2 regions of the Chryseobacterium indologenes genome follow, and region 1 is predicted to be linked to the other one. Evidence: riboswitches for the same ligand, from Rfam matches in the RefSeq annotation. Region 1 holds a riboswitch; the other holds the start of a gene.
The links. A riboswitch is a leader RNA that binds a small molecule or an ion and turns the genes downstream of it on or off. The one in region 1 is predicted to bind cobalamin.
Positions count from the first base shown of each region.

Region 2: linked by a shared signal. The riboswitch ahead of DYR29_RS17295 (TonB-dependent receptor plug domain-containing protein) and the one ahead of metE (5-methyltetrahydropteroyltriglutamate--homocysteine S-methyltransferase) in region 1 are both predicted to bind cobalamin.

Region 1 is NZ_CP074372.1:521,459-530,068, reverse strand. It holds gene DYR29_RS02155 (DUF1062 domain-containing protein) at 1-46, opposite strand, end outside; gene DYR29_RS02150 (aldehyde dehydrogenase family protein) at 554-1,969, shown strand; gene DYR29_RS02145 (helix-turn-helix domain-containing protein) at 2,095-2,892, shown strand; gene metE (5-methyltetrahydropteroyltriglutamate--homocysteine S-methyltransferase) at 2,997-5,300, opposite strand; cobalamin riboswitch at 5,477-5,662, opposite strand; gene DYR29_RS02135 (Lrp/AsnC family transcriptional regulator) at 5,861-6,322, shown strand; gene DYR29_RS02130 (bifunctional 2-methylcitrate dehydratase/aconitate hydratase) at 6,424-7,875, opposite strand; gene prpC (bifunctional 2-methylcitrate synthase/citrate synthase) at 7,961-8,610, opposite strand, start outside.
Region 2 is NZ_CP074372.1:3,832,911-3,841,520, reverse strand. It holds gene DYR29_RS17305 (cell surface protein) at 1-622, opposite strand, end outside; gene DYR29_RS17300 (YncE family protein) at 637-1,770, opposite strand; gene DYR29_RS17295 (TonB-dependent receptor plug domain-containing protein) at 1,767-3,800, opposite strand; cobalamin riboswitch at 3,910-4,096, opposite strand; gene DYR29_RS17290 (transporter) at 4,189-5,136, opposite strand; gene DYR29_RS17285 (cytochrome-c peroxidase) at 5,149-6,198, opposite strand; gene DYR29_RS17280 (MbnP family protein) at 6,191-7,018, opposite strand; gene DYR29_RS17275 (hypothetical protein) at 7,236-7,604, opposite strand; gene DYR29_RS17270 (superoxide dismutase) at 7,609-8,283, opposite strand; gene DYR29_RS17265 (SCO family protein) at 8,464-8,610, opposite strand, start outside.

The DNA of each region.
Region 1 (8,610 bases):
AGGGAGTATTTTTCGCTTTTACCTCCCAAATATGTTTTGTATTCATTACTTATAATCGTGCTTGGTATTCTTTGTTGGATTTTTTCCATATTATTCACGCATTACAAGAAGGCTGATACATCTGAGATTTACCCAAAGACTATTCTTAAGGTGTATTTTGATCTGTATTCAGTCTTTAAAAATTATAATGATAAAACTAAAACAACAGATATAGCTGCCTTTTGAAGGCAATGCAGTACATAATATGATGAAATGAAAACCTGTTCGGATAGAATTATCCAAACGAAAGAACGATCAGCCTGTGGTTACGAAGACTGATACTAAGCAGTAATAAGTTTAAGTGTTGTTCTCAAAACGACCTATTTACTTGGTTATGATAAAAGTAGTCAATTTTCGGGGAAGAACACACCATTTTTTCATATTAAATCAAAAAGGAAAACAAACAGCATCTATTTCAACACAAATCTGAACCATACAACAAATAAAAATTGAACTATACAGCAAACCTGTCTTTTCTGTTTCTGACGAACTTTGTCGTATTAAAATCATCAAAATGAAACAGATTAATAAAATTTACATCAACGGTGAATTTGTTACACCGAATGGAACAGAAACATTTAACCTTATCAACCCTACGACCAATCAAAAAACCGGAGAAGTTGTTCTTGGAAATGAAGAAGACACCCGAATGGCCATTGCCGCGGCGAAGAAAGCTTTTAAAACCTTTTCAAAAAGTACAAAAGAAGAACGCATCAGTTTACTACAAAAACTGCATGAAGCAGTGAGTAAACGGGAAGATGAACTGGTTTCTGTGATGGTGAATGAATATGGAGGAACATTACAGTTCTGCAGAATGAGTGTTCAAAATGCAATTTCAGCCTTTACCACAACCATTACTACGCTGGAATCTTATGACTTTGAAAAAACTGTAGGACATTCTAAAGTACGTTTTGAATCTTTGGGAGTGGTAGGAATCATTACTCCATGGAATGCCAGCAACAGTTTCATCTGCAACAAACTGGCTACCGCTATTGCTGCCGGATGTACAGCCGTTATCAAGCCAAGTGAAATGAGTGCTGCCCAAACTCAGCTGCTTACCGAATGTTTCCATGAAGCCGGATTACCTGCTGGAATATTCAATATTGTAAACGGATTAGGAAATGTAGTTGGTGCCGAAATTACCCAGCATCCTGATATCGCAAAAATTTCTTTCACCGGTTCTACCATCACAGGAAAAGCTATTGCCAAAGGAGCCGTAGATACCATGAAAAGAGTAACGCTTGAACTTGGCGGAAAATCCCCGAATATCATTCTTGAAGATGCAGATCTGGAAAAAGCTATTCCAATGGCTGTTTTCGGAGCGTATATGAACAACGGACAGGCCTGCATCGCTCCTACCCGCCTGCTTGTTCCCGAAAACAGATTGCATGAAGTAAATGAACTGGCTAAAAAGGCTGTAGAAAAAGTAAAAGTAGGAAACCCTAATGAAGAAGATACCCTTGTAGGACCTATGGTAAGCGCCAAGCAGTTTGAAAGAGTACAAAGCTACATCCGTCTGGGACAGGAAGAAGGCGCTACTCTGCTTGCAGGTGGTGAAGGCAAGCCGGAAGGCTTTGAAAACGGTAATTTTGTCAAGGCAACCATTTTTACCAATGTTCGTAATGATATGCGTATTGCTCAGGAAGAGATTTTCGGGCCTGTGCTTTCTATCATTCCTTATACTGATGAAGAGGAAGCGATTGCAATTGCGAATGATACTACTTATGGGCTTGCAGCTTACATCAGTTCTTCTGACAAAGAGCATGCGGAACGTATTGCAGCGCAGATTGATGCCGGAAGAATTTGCATCAATGGGTTTTCACATGATCCTTATGCTCCTTTCGGTGGGTTTAAGCAAAGTGGTATCGGCCGTGAGTATGGTGTATTCGGATTGGAAGCTTATCTGGAACCTAAATCCATTCTTGCCTGATAATAAAATCCTCAAAGTCTGTGATTAGCGGGCTTTGAGGATTTAATCAATAGGTAATTCATCATTGATCCTAAAAAAGTTTGTAAGTTTGAAAAAGAATCCATCAAGAAACAACCGTCTGAGCCATGAGCGAAAATAATATTCCTTTACCTATCAATTACTCCTGTCATTTTTCAGAATTCAGGGAAGGAGAACAGTTTGCACGAATCCATAGTCTGGGGCTGGTCCTTTCTGGGGAAATGGAACTAAATGACGGGATCACAAAGACAATATTTAAAGAGGGAGAACTTTATTCTGCCAGAAAAAACCGTCTCCTGAAGTTTGCAAAATACCCACCTAAAAATGGAGAAATAAGAACGGTAACCATCTATTTTGATGAAGCCATCTTACGAGATTTCAGCCGTGAATATGGTTATCAGGCAGAGAAGAAAGACAACACGCCGGCTTTTATAAAACCGGATCAAAAGGCATTAACGTCTTTTATGTACTCTTTACTGGCGTATGAAGAACTTCCTGCTTCCACAGAACTTCTGCGACTCAAACAGAAAGAAGCTTTACTTCTGATGCTGAACGATGATCCGGGTCTTAAGGATATTTTATTTGATTTCTCTGAGCCTTACAAAATAGATATTGAAACTTTTATGAACAAAAACTTTCATTTCAATGTCAATGTAGAGCGGTTTGCTTATTTGACCGGAAGAAGCCTGTCTGCCTTTAAAAGAGATTTTCAAAAGATTTTTGGGATACCTCCAAGACAATGGCTGCGGCTTAGACGATTAAAGGAGGCTCATTTTCTGCTTACTCAAAAAGGGAGATCGGTTTCTGATATTTATCTGGATCTGGGCTTTGAAAATTTATCCCATTTCTCCTTTGCATTTAAAAAACAGTTTGGTTATCCACCGAGTTCATTGCAGGCAAAATAACTCAGACTTCATCTAAAAAAATGTGAGGATTAGCAAAATAACAGATCGTGCCATGAAAACCATAACACGATCTAAATTATTGAATCTAATTATTTTAAAGTTTTTTAAAGTGCATATTCTACGGAAGCTTCTTTAGCGGCTGCCACCATTGCTATCAAAGCTTTTTCTGTTTCTTCCCAGTGTCTTGTTTTCAACCCGCAGTCAGGATTTACCCAAAGCTGATTGGCCGGAATGACTTTCTGGGCTTTTCTCAACAGTTCAATCATTTCTTCTTTGGATGGAACCCTTGGTGAATGGATATCGTATACGCCGGGGCCAATTTCGTTCGGATATCTGAAGTCTGCAAAAGCATTCAGCAGTTCCATCTGAGAACGGGAACATTCTATGGTAATCACATCTGCATCCATATCGGCAATGTTTTCGATAATATCATTGAATTCCGAATAGCACATATGGGTATGAATCTGTGTAGCGTCTTCCACTCCGCTTGCTGAGATTCTGAAAGCTTCTACAGCCCATTTCAGGTAGTTCTGCCAGTCTGTTTTCCGTAATGGAAGCCCTTCTCTTATCGCAGGTTCATCAATCTGAATGATTCTGATTCCGGCTTTTTCAAGATCCACAACCTCATCACGGATGGCCAGAGCAATTTGTTTACAGGTCTCTGAACGAGGCTGATCGTCTCGTACAAAAGACCATTGTAAAATGGTAACGGGGCCTGTAAGCATTCCTTTTACCCATTTTTCAGTCTGGGATTGTGCATATTGAGACCAATACACCGTCATCGGCGTTGGGCGGGAAACATCACCAAAGATCACAGGAGGCTTTACACAACGGCTTCCATAACTCTGCACCCAGCCATTTTTCGTAAATACAAAACCTTCCAGCTGCTCCCCGAAATATTCCACCATATCGTTACGCTCAAATTCTCCGTGAACCAATACATCTATTCCTATTTCTTCCTGCCAGTTGATGGTTCTCTGGGTTTCTTCCTTCAGTAAAGTATCATACTGCTCTGCTGTAAGCTCTCCTTTTTTGAATTTTGCCCTCCAGCTTCTTACCTCCGTGGTCTGTGGAAATGACCCGATGGTTGTTGTTGGAAATAAAGGAAGCTGAAGGACTTTCTGCTGTTCTTCTTTACGGATTTTGAAGGTATTTGTTCTTTGTGCATCTTTTTCTGTGACAGCATTGGCTCTTTGCTTTACCTCATCATTATGAATAAGCGAGGATGTTCTTCTGCTTGCAATTGCTTTTTTATTTTCTTCAAAAGAAACAAGAATATGTTCACTTTCTGTTCCGGATGCCAGTTCTTTAAGCGTTACCACTTCTGCCACTTTCTGTTTGGCAAAAGCCAGCCAGTTTTTAATTTCCGGATTAAGAGTTATTTCAAAATCCAGATCACATGGTGAATGAAGTAATGAAGAGGAAGGAGCAATTAAAACCCTTTCAGATCCCAATTTCTCAACTGCTTTTCTGATGAAGGACAAAGATTTTTCAAAATCATTTTTCCAGATATTTCTTCCATCAACTATTCCTAATGAAAGGCTTAAGCTTTCCGGAATAATACTCAGAATTTCATCCAACTGTTTCGGATTTCTTACCAAATCTATATGCAATACATTTACAGAAAGTGATACCGCAAGTGATCCGTTATCATTTAATCCTTCAAAATAAGTAGCCACAATCAATTTCAGTTTCGGGAAGCGTTTTCTTATTTCGGTGTAAACAAAGTGATAGGTTTCTTTGGCTTTCTCCGTTAAATCCAACGCCAGAAAAGGTTCATCAAACTGAATCCATTCTGCGCCTTGCTCCTGAAGTTTGGTTAAAATCTCAGTATATACGGAAAGAAGGTTTCCAGCCAGATCCAGTTTATCAAATCCTTCTTCTTTTTCTTTTCCTAATAACAGGTAAGAAACAAGCCCGATAATTACCGGTTTTGCATTGATTCCCGCCTGTTTCGCTCCTGCGAATTCATTGAAAATTTTATCTGAGCTCAGTTTAAACTGCTGGTTTTTGTAAAACTCGGGAACGATATAGTGATAATTGGTATCAAACCATTTTGTCATTTCCATCGCAGTGATATCCAATCCTTCTTTCTGATATCCTCTTGCCATAGCGAAGTACAGATCCAGCTCAGAATTGTTCTTTCTAAGCACTACTTCATGATAACGTGTAGGAATTGCTCCCACCACAAGGCTCATATCCAATACCTGATCATAGTATGAAAAATCATTACACGGAATAAGATCTATTCCTGCTTCTTTCTGAATGTTCCAGTTTTGGTTGCAGATTGTTCTGCCTGTATTCAGAAGTTCTTCCAAAAGGATTTTACCTGACCAATATTGCTCGCAGGCTTTTTTGAGTTCTCTTTTGCTACCAATACGCGGATAGCCCAGAATGTGAGTTTGCATTTTTAAACTTTTTAATTAAACTTAATGGTAAAGTCCTTTTAAAATGCTTCGGAATGTTTTAACGGATAAAAATTTCAGGGATCACGATATAACAAACAATACTATTTCCTTTACAGAGAAAATGTATACATCCGATATATCATCTGTATGACCCAAAAGCTTCAGACCGCGAAAGCATTGTCAATTCAGTAAAGGCAGGTCTCCTGACTTGTAACAGTTTCCGTCATCCTTCCCGCTTTTGGCAGTGGATATGCAAGGACAGAAACCTTTGGCATGTTACTTACAGTTGCGCGACAGCTCGTGATTCTCACACGATTCCCTATTAATCTACGTTAAGTAAAACCTTTCCTGTTTGATGAAGTATCTCTAAAGAACTGTTGTACTTTTACCTATAACCATGGTCATCAGTAAAAGTTTTTAATTTTGTGTAAAATTAACAATACAGAATAAACAGACAATTAAATTCAATTAATTAAGCAAAATAAACTTTTAAAAACAATAATAAAAGCATATAATTCTTTACATTTGACTGTTTTTATAATGTAAAAGAATAATATTCTGTGGAACAACTCGATGATAAGGATGTACAGCTGCTGAGGCTGCTCCAGAAAAATGCAAAACTGACCGTTAAAGAGCTTGCAAAGGAAGTGAACCTCTCCACTTCACCGGTTTTTGAAAGGGTAAAAAGATTGGAACAGGAAGGGTTTGTGAAAAGATATGCTGCTGTTCTTGATGCTGAAAAGCTCAACCGTGGATTTACGGTTTTCTGTCAGATCAAACTGAAAATTCACGACAGATCTGTAGGGTATGATTTTGTAAAAGAAATTTTAGAAATTGAAGAAGTGGCGGAATGTTACAATATTTCCGGAGATTTTGATTTTCTTCTGAAAGTTCAGGTGCGGGATATGAAACATTACCAGGATTTTGTATTTAACAAACTTGGATCTGTAGATTCTATCGGAAGCACCCACAGTACGTTTGTCATGGCTGAGGTGAAAAACAATCATGGACTGACCATTTAAGTAATGGAAAAATAGAGAATGGAGAATTGATCATTTTCAAAAAAATATCGACTATTGATTAAAAACGTTTTGATATTCAATTCTCCATTTTCTTATTGATTTTAAATGACTAAAAGATCTACAAATTCATTGACGTTAAGATTCACTAAGGTGTCATATTCCAATGAATTTTCAAGGATTGTTTTTTGTTGTTTTTCCGGGAAAATACGGGCAAGATTAACTTTATATTTCTTGATCAGTTCAGGAATACCTTCGTCTCTTCTGCGTTTGTGGCCAATAGGATATTCTACCACTATTTCGTCTAAAACAGTTCCGTCATTAAGTTCTACTGTCATCGCATTCGCAATGGAGCGTTTTTCCGGATCGTGATAATCTGCTGTAAACTGAACATCTTCCACACATTCAATTTTATCACAAAGGACATCAATCCTAGGGTCTGAAGCAATGTTATCTTCATAATCAGCCGCAGTCAGTCTTCCATAGATCAAGGGTACAGCCACCATATATTGGATGCAGTGATCACGGTCGGCAGGATTATTTAGCGGTCCTTTTTTATCGATAATTCTGATAGCAGCTTCGTGGGTACGGATGGTAATTTTTTTGATATCATTTGTAGTTTTTCCAAGGCCTCTTAAAGTTGCGTGTAATGTCATTGCCGCTTCTACTGCGGTCTGCGAGTGAAATTCAGCAGGGAAAGAAATTTTGAAGAGTACATTTTCCATTACGTAAGAACTGTATTCTCTCTGGAATTTGAATTCATTTCCCCTGAAGGAAACATCGTAGAATCCCCATGTTTTTGCTGTCAATACAGATGGATAGCCCATTTCTCCTGTTTTTGCAATCAGGGCAAGACGTACCGCTCTTGAGGTAGCATCTCCTGCCGCCCATGACTTACGGGAACCTGTATTGGGAGCGTGGCGGTAAGTTCTTAAAGACTGTCCATCCACAAAAGCCAGTGACACGGCATTGATAATTTCGTCACGGTTTAACCCGATCAGCTTTCCTACAACCGCTGTAGAAGCCAGCTTTACCAATAAAACGTGGTCCAGTCCTGCTTTGTTGAATGAATTCTCCAGTGCCATTACTCCCTGAATCTCGTGAGCCATAATCATGGCTTCCAATACCTGTTTCATTTTTAAAGGAGCTTTTCCTTCTGCAATATTAGTCCTGGATAACCAGTCTGCAGTAGCCAGAATTCCTCCAAGGTTATCAGAAGGATGTCCCCATTCTGCTGCCAGCCATGTATCATTGAAATCCAGCCAACGTATGATTGCTCCGATATTGAACGCTGCCTGAACAGGATCCAGCTGGAATTGGGTGCCCGGTACTTTTGCTCCGTTAGGAACTACTGTTCCTTTTACCACAGGTCCTAAAAGTTTTGTACACGCCGGGTAGGTCAATGCTTCCAGACCACAGCCGATCGTATCAAGAAGACAGTAGTGAGCAGTCTTCCATGCCAAGTCATTTTTAATTTCGTAGTTTAAGACATAATCTGCAATGTCTATTAATACCTGATCGGGTTGCGGTCTTTCGTTTGAGATGTGTGAACTCATTTTTTATTATTGAAAATTTTATTTTATTAAAAGTTAAGCGTAAAAAATTGAAAATGAATGGTTTATTTTCATTTCTTACATTTCATTATTTACGTTCGTTGATGGACACAAATTCTTTATTTTCAGGCCCTGTATAGTTGGCACTTGGACGGATAATCTTTCCATCCTGTCTCTGTTCTATGATGTGAGCACTCCATCCGGTCACTCTTGAAATAACAAATAACGGGGTGAACATCAAGGTAGGAACTCCCATCAGATGATAAGAAACAGCGGAGAACCAATCGAGGTTCGGGAACATTTTCTTTTCTTCCCACATGATCGTTTCCAGTCTTTCAGCAATAGTATACAGCAGCATATCTCCTGCTTCTTCAGAAAGCTCTTTCGCCACTTTTTTAATCACAACGTTTCTCGGATCTGAAATGGTATACACCGGATGTCCGAATCCAATAATCACTTCTTTGTTTGCAATACGCTGGCGAATGTCACTCTCTGCTTCATCCGGAGAATTGTATCGGCTTTGAATTTCAAAAGCAACTTCATTAGCTCCTCCATGTTTTGGTCCTCTTAAGGCACCAATGGCTCCGGTAATGGCTGAATAAATATCAGATCCTGTTCCGGCAATCACACGGCTGGTAAATGTTGAAGCATTAAATTCATGTTCTGCATAGAGGTTTAACGAGATTTCCATAGCTTTCACCCAGGAATCTGCAGGTTTTTTTCCGTGCAAAAGGTGAA
Region 2 (8,610 bases), 1.7 Mb from region 1:
GCTCACATGAACCGGAACGCTGGTCGCTGGCATCATTTCCAAAGAATGCATTTCCCAGCACTTTAAAATCTCTCCCATTCAGGTTCGGAATAGTATGATCAAAACCGAAAACCACATATCCGCCGTATCCACCAAGGCTGATCATGGTAGAATTACCTCCCACCAATGATTCGTTTGCTTTCTGAAGCATATTTGCAGCCGTATTTCCAGGTAAATATTCCGGGATTTCATTCATGAACTGTCCTACAGCAGGACGGAACTCCAATACTTTAGCGATATATTTACTGTAAGGTGTTTTTTCTTTGGTAACGATGATTTTGGAGTGATAAACCTGTTCATTTCCTTTATTATTAATTTTTAAAGTCAAAGGATAAGCATCTGCCGTTGGACTGATAAATTCAAGTTCTGAATTCTGAGAGATAATGGAGTCATTGATACTCCATGTCACAGATCCTGAAGCATTGGTAGGAATACTCAACACTCTCAAACGCTCAATGGTATAGGAATCATCAAGACCATTAAAGGTAAATTCATCCTGATCATCATGTTTACAGGCGATCATTCCTACAAGGAAGACTGATAAAACTCCAATTTTTAAATAAGTAAAGGTATTTCTGTTCATTTCTTAAAGTTTGGTTATTTGTATAAAAAGGCGAAGTGAGCCGGAATATTTCCGCCCTCTGTTTTCCATTTAAAATGTCCGTTTTTATCAAAGCAATACACAAATCCAAGAGAAACATAATTCCTGGCATCTGTGATGTAGATATCTTCTGTGATTGGATTTACCGCAATTCCGTAAGGTGTTTTAATGGCAGTTTCATATTCTTTGTCAAAAATTCTGTTGGCAATGATCTGTTCTGTTTTTACATCGATGATTCCAAAGCTCTTTTTATAGCTGTGGGTATTGTAATTGAATTCGTTTCCGTAGAAATAAAGCTTATCATTAACGATTGTCATTTCGCTCACAGCGAGATGGAAATCTTTCTTGACAATCCCGGTTGCAGCATCTATAAGGTATAAGCTGGAAGGAATGTTATAGTAATCTCCTCTTGAGCTTACATACAGATCACCGTAATTGTCTTTTTTGATGTGATGAAGATTGATGGCAACATTTAACTTCTGGATTTCAGTAAAAGTGTTCAGATCAATTACTGAAACAGTATTATCATAATCTGGAGCCTTGTATCCTCCGGAATTAGCAACAAACAGTTTATTCCCTACAATTTCCATTTCTTCCGGCTGATATCCCACTACCACTTCCCGTTGAATGGAAAGAGAAATAGTGTCAATTTCTACCACTTTTCCCTTGGGTGCTTTTGGATTAATTGCTACCGGACCTGCATAGCTGCTGGCATATGCTTTCCCGTCTTTGAAGGTTAAATAACGGCAGTTCTGTAACGGAATAGAAGTAATACGTTTAGCTGTTTTGGCATCCAATACTTCAATTTTATTGGAAACATTGACTACGATATACAGTTTGCTTCCGTAAACTTTGATATCATTTCCTACATCTCCAAGTTCTTTTACTACATTGGGATTAATTTCTGCGTAAATGTTCCTGTAATAGGTTCCTTTGGTATAATCAAAAAAGTCCAGTGTACATTTATTGCTTCCCATATTCCCTTCGTTCAGCATATAGAATCCTTTTATTGCTGTATTTTCTGAAGGAAGTCCTTCCACTACTTCCTGACGGACGATGATATCATCTGTACGGCATGAAGTAAGAAAAGCTAAAGCAAGAAACAGAAAATAAAAGTTTAGTTTTCTCATAAGGTGAAGTTTAGAATAAGTTTAAAATTTCTTCCCGGCATCGGATAGTTGATCACTACATCATAATATTGATTGAAGATATTATTCATCTCAAGGCTTACTTTAAACTGATGATCCGCCCAGTTGAATTTTTTCTGAACAGACAGATCATGAGTATACCAAGGCTGTACATAATTGTATTGAATATTATCCTGGTTCACATCATAGCGCTTTCCTACATACATTGCACTGTAATTGAAGCTCCAGTCTTTATAATCGGCCATCAGTGCAAATGATCCGCTATGCCATGGTGTGTATGGAATCTGATTTTTGTAGAATGTATCTTCAGGATCCGTCATATCTCTTGCACTTTGATAGGTGTAAGAAAGTAATGGCCTAAGTTTTACTTTTCCCAACTGCATTTCTGCCTGAACATTCACGTCAGCACCAATAATCTCAACCAGACCAAGGTTCATCATCAACCAGCGGAACATACTTCCGTTAGGAGCTGCGACAATTTTATCCTGTACTTTGTTGTAATAACCATCTACTTTAGCATAAAAAGATTTAAAGAAATGATTGTTGTAATTTTTCTGGTACGTAAATCCTACATCATACTGATTGGTAAATTCCGGTTTCAGGTAAGTGTTTCCGATATTGGTATAATAAAGGTCATTGAAAGTAGGCAGTCGGAAAATTCTTTTATAGAAAGCTCTGAGGGTAAGCTCAGGAATTATTTCAGGCTGGTAGCTCATAAATACAGCGGGGGTCCATTCTCTGCTGTCTCCGGGTCTTTTATTTTTTTTTACTTCTTCGAAAGTAAATGTTCCCAAAAGGCTTCCCAGAATTTTAAACCTGTTCCACTGGTAGGTTGTTGCCAAAGCGACTAATGTTGTATAACGTGTAGGATAGGAAAAGTTATCAAGATTGGCGTCAAGATTATTGTACTGAAAATCTCCACTCAGACTCACATCCCAATTGGGCGTGATAGAATATATATTGGATGAAGAAAGATAAACTTCTCTTTGAATATAGACATTATCCGTATACATAATAGATTGCGAACGAACGGTATCCATAAAATGAGTATAATCGTAGGCAAATTTTGCTTTCAGCTGTGTTTCAAATTTTGGGAACAGTTTTTTCCGCAGATTGGCTTGTACAAAATAATTTTCATCGGAAAGTCTCGCTCCTCTTCCTTCAAAACGACCGTTCACAATAGGTGCCGGCATTCCGCGGTCTGAAATATAGCCATAGCCACGAACATTCCAGCTTCCGTTATTCAAAGTTCCATTTAAAGAAGTTTCAAAACGTTTTGCTTTGATATCTGAATCCTGTCTTTTTGCAATGGTATCATAAGCCTGCTGTCCATCAGGATATTTCTTGGCATATCGAAATCTGTAAATTCCGTCGCTTTGCATAAATTCTGCACTGAAACTGGCAGAAACTCTGTCTGAAATTTTCTGCTCCAATCGGAATGAAGGATTGAAGAGATCAATAGAAGCACTTTTGGCTCTTATCACAAGATTGGTTTTTCTTGTTCCTTTAAACACAGGAGTTTTAGGCTGTAAATAGATAGATCCGGAAGAACCGAAATCTTTTGCCGGCTGGAAAATCTCACTTTTCTGCCCGTTGTATAATGATATTTCTTCAAGATCATCCAAAGAATATCTTCCGAGGTCAACAAGGCCGTTTTGTGCATTTCCCAATTGAATTCCGTCATAGAAAACTCCTACATGCTGGCTTCCTAGACTTCGGACATTAATGGTTTTCAATCCGCCGATACCTCCATAGTCTTTAATCTGAACTCCGGAGAAATACCGCAGCGCATCTGCTACAGAATGACTGTTCAGTCTTTCAAGTGCTTCCCCTTGGATGGTTTGTGCCGGAATGATCTCTTTAAAATTCTTTTTGTAGAGACTGATCGCCTTGATGGATTCTTCCTTCAGCGTGTCATTTTTCTTTTTTTGGGAATATAAAAGCTGAGATGTGATCACCAGTATTGTGAAAACAGCTTTATAAATTGTAGAAGTAATTAGTTTTGCCGTCATTAGCTCATTTAGGATAATGATGACGCTAATGGGTATAAGAATACAACGACAAAGCACAGCTGTCACTGCACAGAATCATTGATGTCCTAAGCTTTATTCCACGAAAGCGTCAAACGATTATTTTCTGGCAGGTCTTCTGACTTACTCCATTTTTGAAATCCTTCCCATTCCTAAAAACAGTGGATATATTCTTCAAAAACTTTGGTGCGGAGCTTACAGCAGCGGGTCTGTTCCGGATTTTCACCGAATTCCCTTTTAAGAGCTTTTTATGGCTCACCAAATTCCGGCAAAGATAAAAAATTATTCCTAACCCCCAATTAAATTCATGATTCATAAACAATTAAAGCTCCCGAAGGAGCTTTAACATTATTAAAAAGGGGTTTTATTTTTAAATTCCAATATTCAGAAAAATACTGAATCTGGATTTTGCTTCAATATCTCCACCCGCCAATTGAGTATACATCGGAAGCATTACTTCACTTCCCAGGCTCAGTTTTTTATAAGAAGCTTCAAATCCCAGTTTCCCGTACAAAGCACTTCCTGCAGTATTGGGCAGGGCTTCATCAAACTGTTTATTCTGTGCATACACTTCTCCCTGCACTCCCGTTTTTACCGAAAAGATCGACTTTTCGTTTCCGGCAACCTGATAAAATCCCGTCGCAGCGTAGTTCCACTGGTTTCCGAAACGGTAATTTTTCTTATTTTCCGTTTTGATCGTATAGTCTGTATTGACCAAGACTGCTACTTTATTCTTCTGAAACTTATAATTCAAAGCCGCCTGATAATCCCAGCTTCCGGTTCCCAATTGAAAACTTGGATTGACTCCGGATGCACCTTTCTCATCAAATTTCCCCAAAGGAATTTTCACTCCCAAGCCTCCACTTATGTGATGGAAATTATCTTTAGAATTCATCAGCTGGTAAATTCCCATCAGGTTCAGATCTCCGATTCCATTGATTTTAATATCTCCCTGCATGGTTTGCTTTTCATGGAAATGGAAGGGCAGACTTGCATAAACACTCAGTTTTTTAGTCAATGGAATTTTCCCCCAAAGCTGCAAAGTATTGAAATACTGATCCTGGGTAAGGTCTTTTACAAATAAGTTTTCCTTTGCTTTGTAATGTTGTGCAAAGTATTTGATTCCGATAAACTGTGGATTCAGTAAAGATTCAAAACCGGAAGATCCGTTTCCTGCTGCACAGCCGCACGCATCACAATCATCATCAAAATCAAATCTGCTAAAGGTTTCCGGTGTAATATACATGCTGTCTCTAACCACATTGGCCTGGTTCAGGCTAAATACCATAAAACTTAGTACTGCTATAATCTTCTTCATGTTTTCTATAATTTATTCTGCAAATTTTGGATTGGAGATAAAACTTTTATCTGATAATGTTTTCAGGAAGGCAATAATTGATTGTTTTTCCTGGCTGTTCATAGCAATTCCCGTATGCCCATTCTGTTTCAGCTGAGGATCGAGATTGGGATTATCTTCTACCTGATCTGAATAGAAATTGAGCACAGCCTCTAAGGTGTAAAACCTTCCGTCATGCATATAAGGTGCTGTATATTCTACATTTCGCAAGCTTGGAACACGAAATTTCATCCAGTCAACCTGATTGAGAGAAACTCTGTACCGTCCGGCGTCTTTGAATTCCGTATTGTAATACATTCCTGTATTTCTGAAGCTTTCATCGGTAAATAATTCTCCACTATGGCAAGAAGCACATTTCTGATTAAACAATGCCATTCCCTGAGATTCCGCTGAAGTCAATTGTTCCTTTCCCTGCCTGAATCTGTCGTATTTTGAATCTGCAGAAATTAAAGAAGCCATAAACTGTGATAATGCTTTTAAAATTCTTTCGCCGGTAATGGTTTCGTCTCCATATGCTTCTCTGAACAGCTTTTTGTATTTCTGATCATCTTTAATCTTTGAAATTGCTTCCGGTATGGAACTGTCCATTTCATTAACATCCGTAATAGGACTGATCGGCTGCTCATTAAGGTTATGAATAACTCCGTCCCACATATATCTTTTCAGAAAAGCCATATTCTGAATGGGCGGTGCATTGCGAATCCCTATTCTATCATCTACCCCATGACTTACTGTATGCCCGTGATGGGTGAATGCATTTTCCTGAATATGACAGAAACCGCATGAAATGGTATTATTTCGGGAAAGCCTGCCTTCATAGAATAATTTTCTTCCCAGCTCTACTCCATTTTTAGTTACCGGATTGACGGATTGATCAAAAGTCATTTCCGGGAAATACGAAGGAAACTGCAGATTATAGGCTTCATCTTTTTCCAACGGCTGTATCACCTCATCGGAACAGGATATACAGCTAAGGAACAATACAAGCAGAACCAATATCGTCTTAACAAAAACATTAATCATTGTGAACGTGGTCTACTTTAAACATTTTTGTAAGATTATTGGTAACGTCTACCAGATGCTGGTTTGAACCCATCAGCATATCATTGGCTGTTGTAAGTGTCAATGCCTTATCTCCGCTTAAAAACTGGTTCAGATCTGCCAGAATATGAACAGAAGGACGAATTTGTCCTGTCACTCTTGCTGTTGTTGGAAGGTTCAATGTGATTTCACGGTATAGGTCAGCCTGCTCATTAGCCACAACATCCCCCATATTTCCGGTATGGTTCATAAATTCTTTTGAAGGGGCATCATTTCCATACTTCCCTTCCAGTTTTACAAAAACATAACCGGCAGCCCATGACCATGTCAATCCTTTCTGCTTGGCTTTTGTCCAGAATTCAGCTTGCCCGTCCTGTCCTAATAAATAGGCTTTCTGGCTGATTCCCAATCCGAATTTTATTTTTTTATAATTGTTTTTCGGAACACCATCAAGGTTAAGGTAGATGATTCCGGCTACCGCATCGGCCTGATCTACGATAAAAGCCCCTTTATCAGGATTGTTTTCATTGTATTTAAATTCATTTCCGTTCTCATCAATCAAAGTGATATTGCTGATGATATATTTTAAAGCAGAAAAATTATGCTTTTGTCCTTGGGAAGAAGTCTGAACCGTCTGATTTAAGACAATATCTCCTACATTATTAAATCCGTTTTCAAATTTGATCTGAAGTTTTCCGGGAGTGGTATCCTGCGGATCATCATCCCTGCTGCTTTCACAGGATACAAAAGAGAATAAAGTAAAGGCAATAAAGAATAATGATAAAAATTGAGAAATTTTCATTGTTGATTTTTTAAGTTGAATACAATTTTGAATGTGTTATTTTGAATGTGAAAACATTCTTTTTTACCACAAAAGGCACAAAAGTTTTTACACTTAAATAATTTATTAAGTGATCAATTTTATGCAGAATAAGAACACTTAAGCTTTTTAAAAATCTTTGATTCTTAATTGATATAAGCTTTTTGTGACTTTTGTGGTTGAATAGTGATGGTATACCTTAAAAAACCGGTGGTTTGAAAATATGGGTCAGAAACAGAAAAGAATAGGCTGTTTCGTAAGTGAAGTTGAAATTGAAAAACGGTCGTTTTTCAGTGGTATTGATCTTTGTAGTTTCAGGCAGGATATAGATATCAAGAATTTTCTGTCCTGAGTTTTTGAGTTTCTGGAAAGGGGAAGATTCTGAATCATTGGTTTTAGCCAATTCTTTACTCAGATAACATTTTCCGTTACAGTGAATCTCCGGCCTGGATTTATTAATACAGAGCACTTTAACGATATAATCATAATTTACAGCATACTCTACCAATGGCACCAAAGGTCTTAGCACCATATAAAAAGTAAAAAGTATGCTGTAAAATAATTTCATCAGATTATTTCTTGCTTATCGCTTCGTCATATCTTCTGCTGATCTCCTTCCAGTTCGTAACGTTCCAGATAGCGGTAAGATAATCTGCTCTTTTGTTCTGATATTTTAAATAATAAGCATGCTCCCAAACATCAATTCCGAAAATAGGAGTTCCTTTCTCTTCCACAACATCCATCAAAGGATTATCCTGGTTGGGAGTTGAAGAAACAAACAATTTCCCGTCTTTTCCTACAGCAAGCCACGCCCATCCTGAACCGAAACGGTCAGCTCCTGCTTTAGACATTTTTTCTTTAAAAGCATCCATACTTCCGAAAGTTTCAGTGATGGCTTTTGCCAATTTTGCAGAAGGCTGTGTATTTTTCTGAGGGGTAAGAACCGTCCAGAATAATTCGTGGTTATAATGCCCTCCTGCATTATTTCTTACTGCAGCAGGCAGTTTTGAAGCATTGGAAAGAATCTGAAACAACGTCTCTTTTTCCTGTGGAGTTCCTGCAATTGCTTTATTCAAATTGGCTGCATAAGCTGCACCATGCTTTGAATAGTGAATTTCCATAGTCTGGGCATCAATATTCCCTTCCAGAGCATTATAAGCATACGGCAGAGGAGTCTGCTTAAACTGAGCCAGTGCAAACTGAGCTGCGAAAACTGCGCTTAAGGCAGCTATTTTCATAATCTTCATAACTTTTTTGTTTATGGTTGAACAATGTTTCCTATTAGCTGGAAGATGGGAGATGGAGGCTGGAAGTAATGAATGTGGTAATTTAATCCCTTCAACTTCTATTTACTTTTACATCAAAAATCATCATAGCTTCATTGGCAGGAAGTACTTCCATCTTCCTGCTTCACTCTCCCATCTTCTCTATTTCAATAATTTTTTAATATCCTCAATCAGGATTTCTCTGTCAGGGTGATATTTCCCTGTCAGCATTGGTGTTTTACCTTCCGGATCATCATAATTCAATCCTGAATAATACAGAATCGGCATATTTTCTTTGTTGTATCTGCA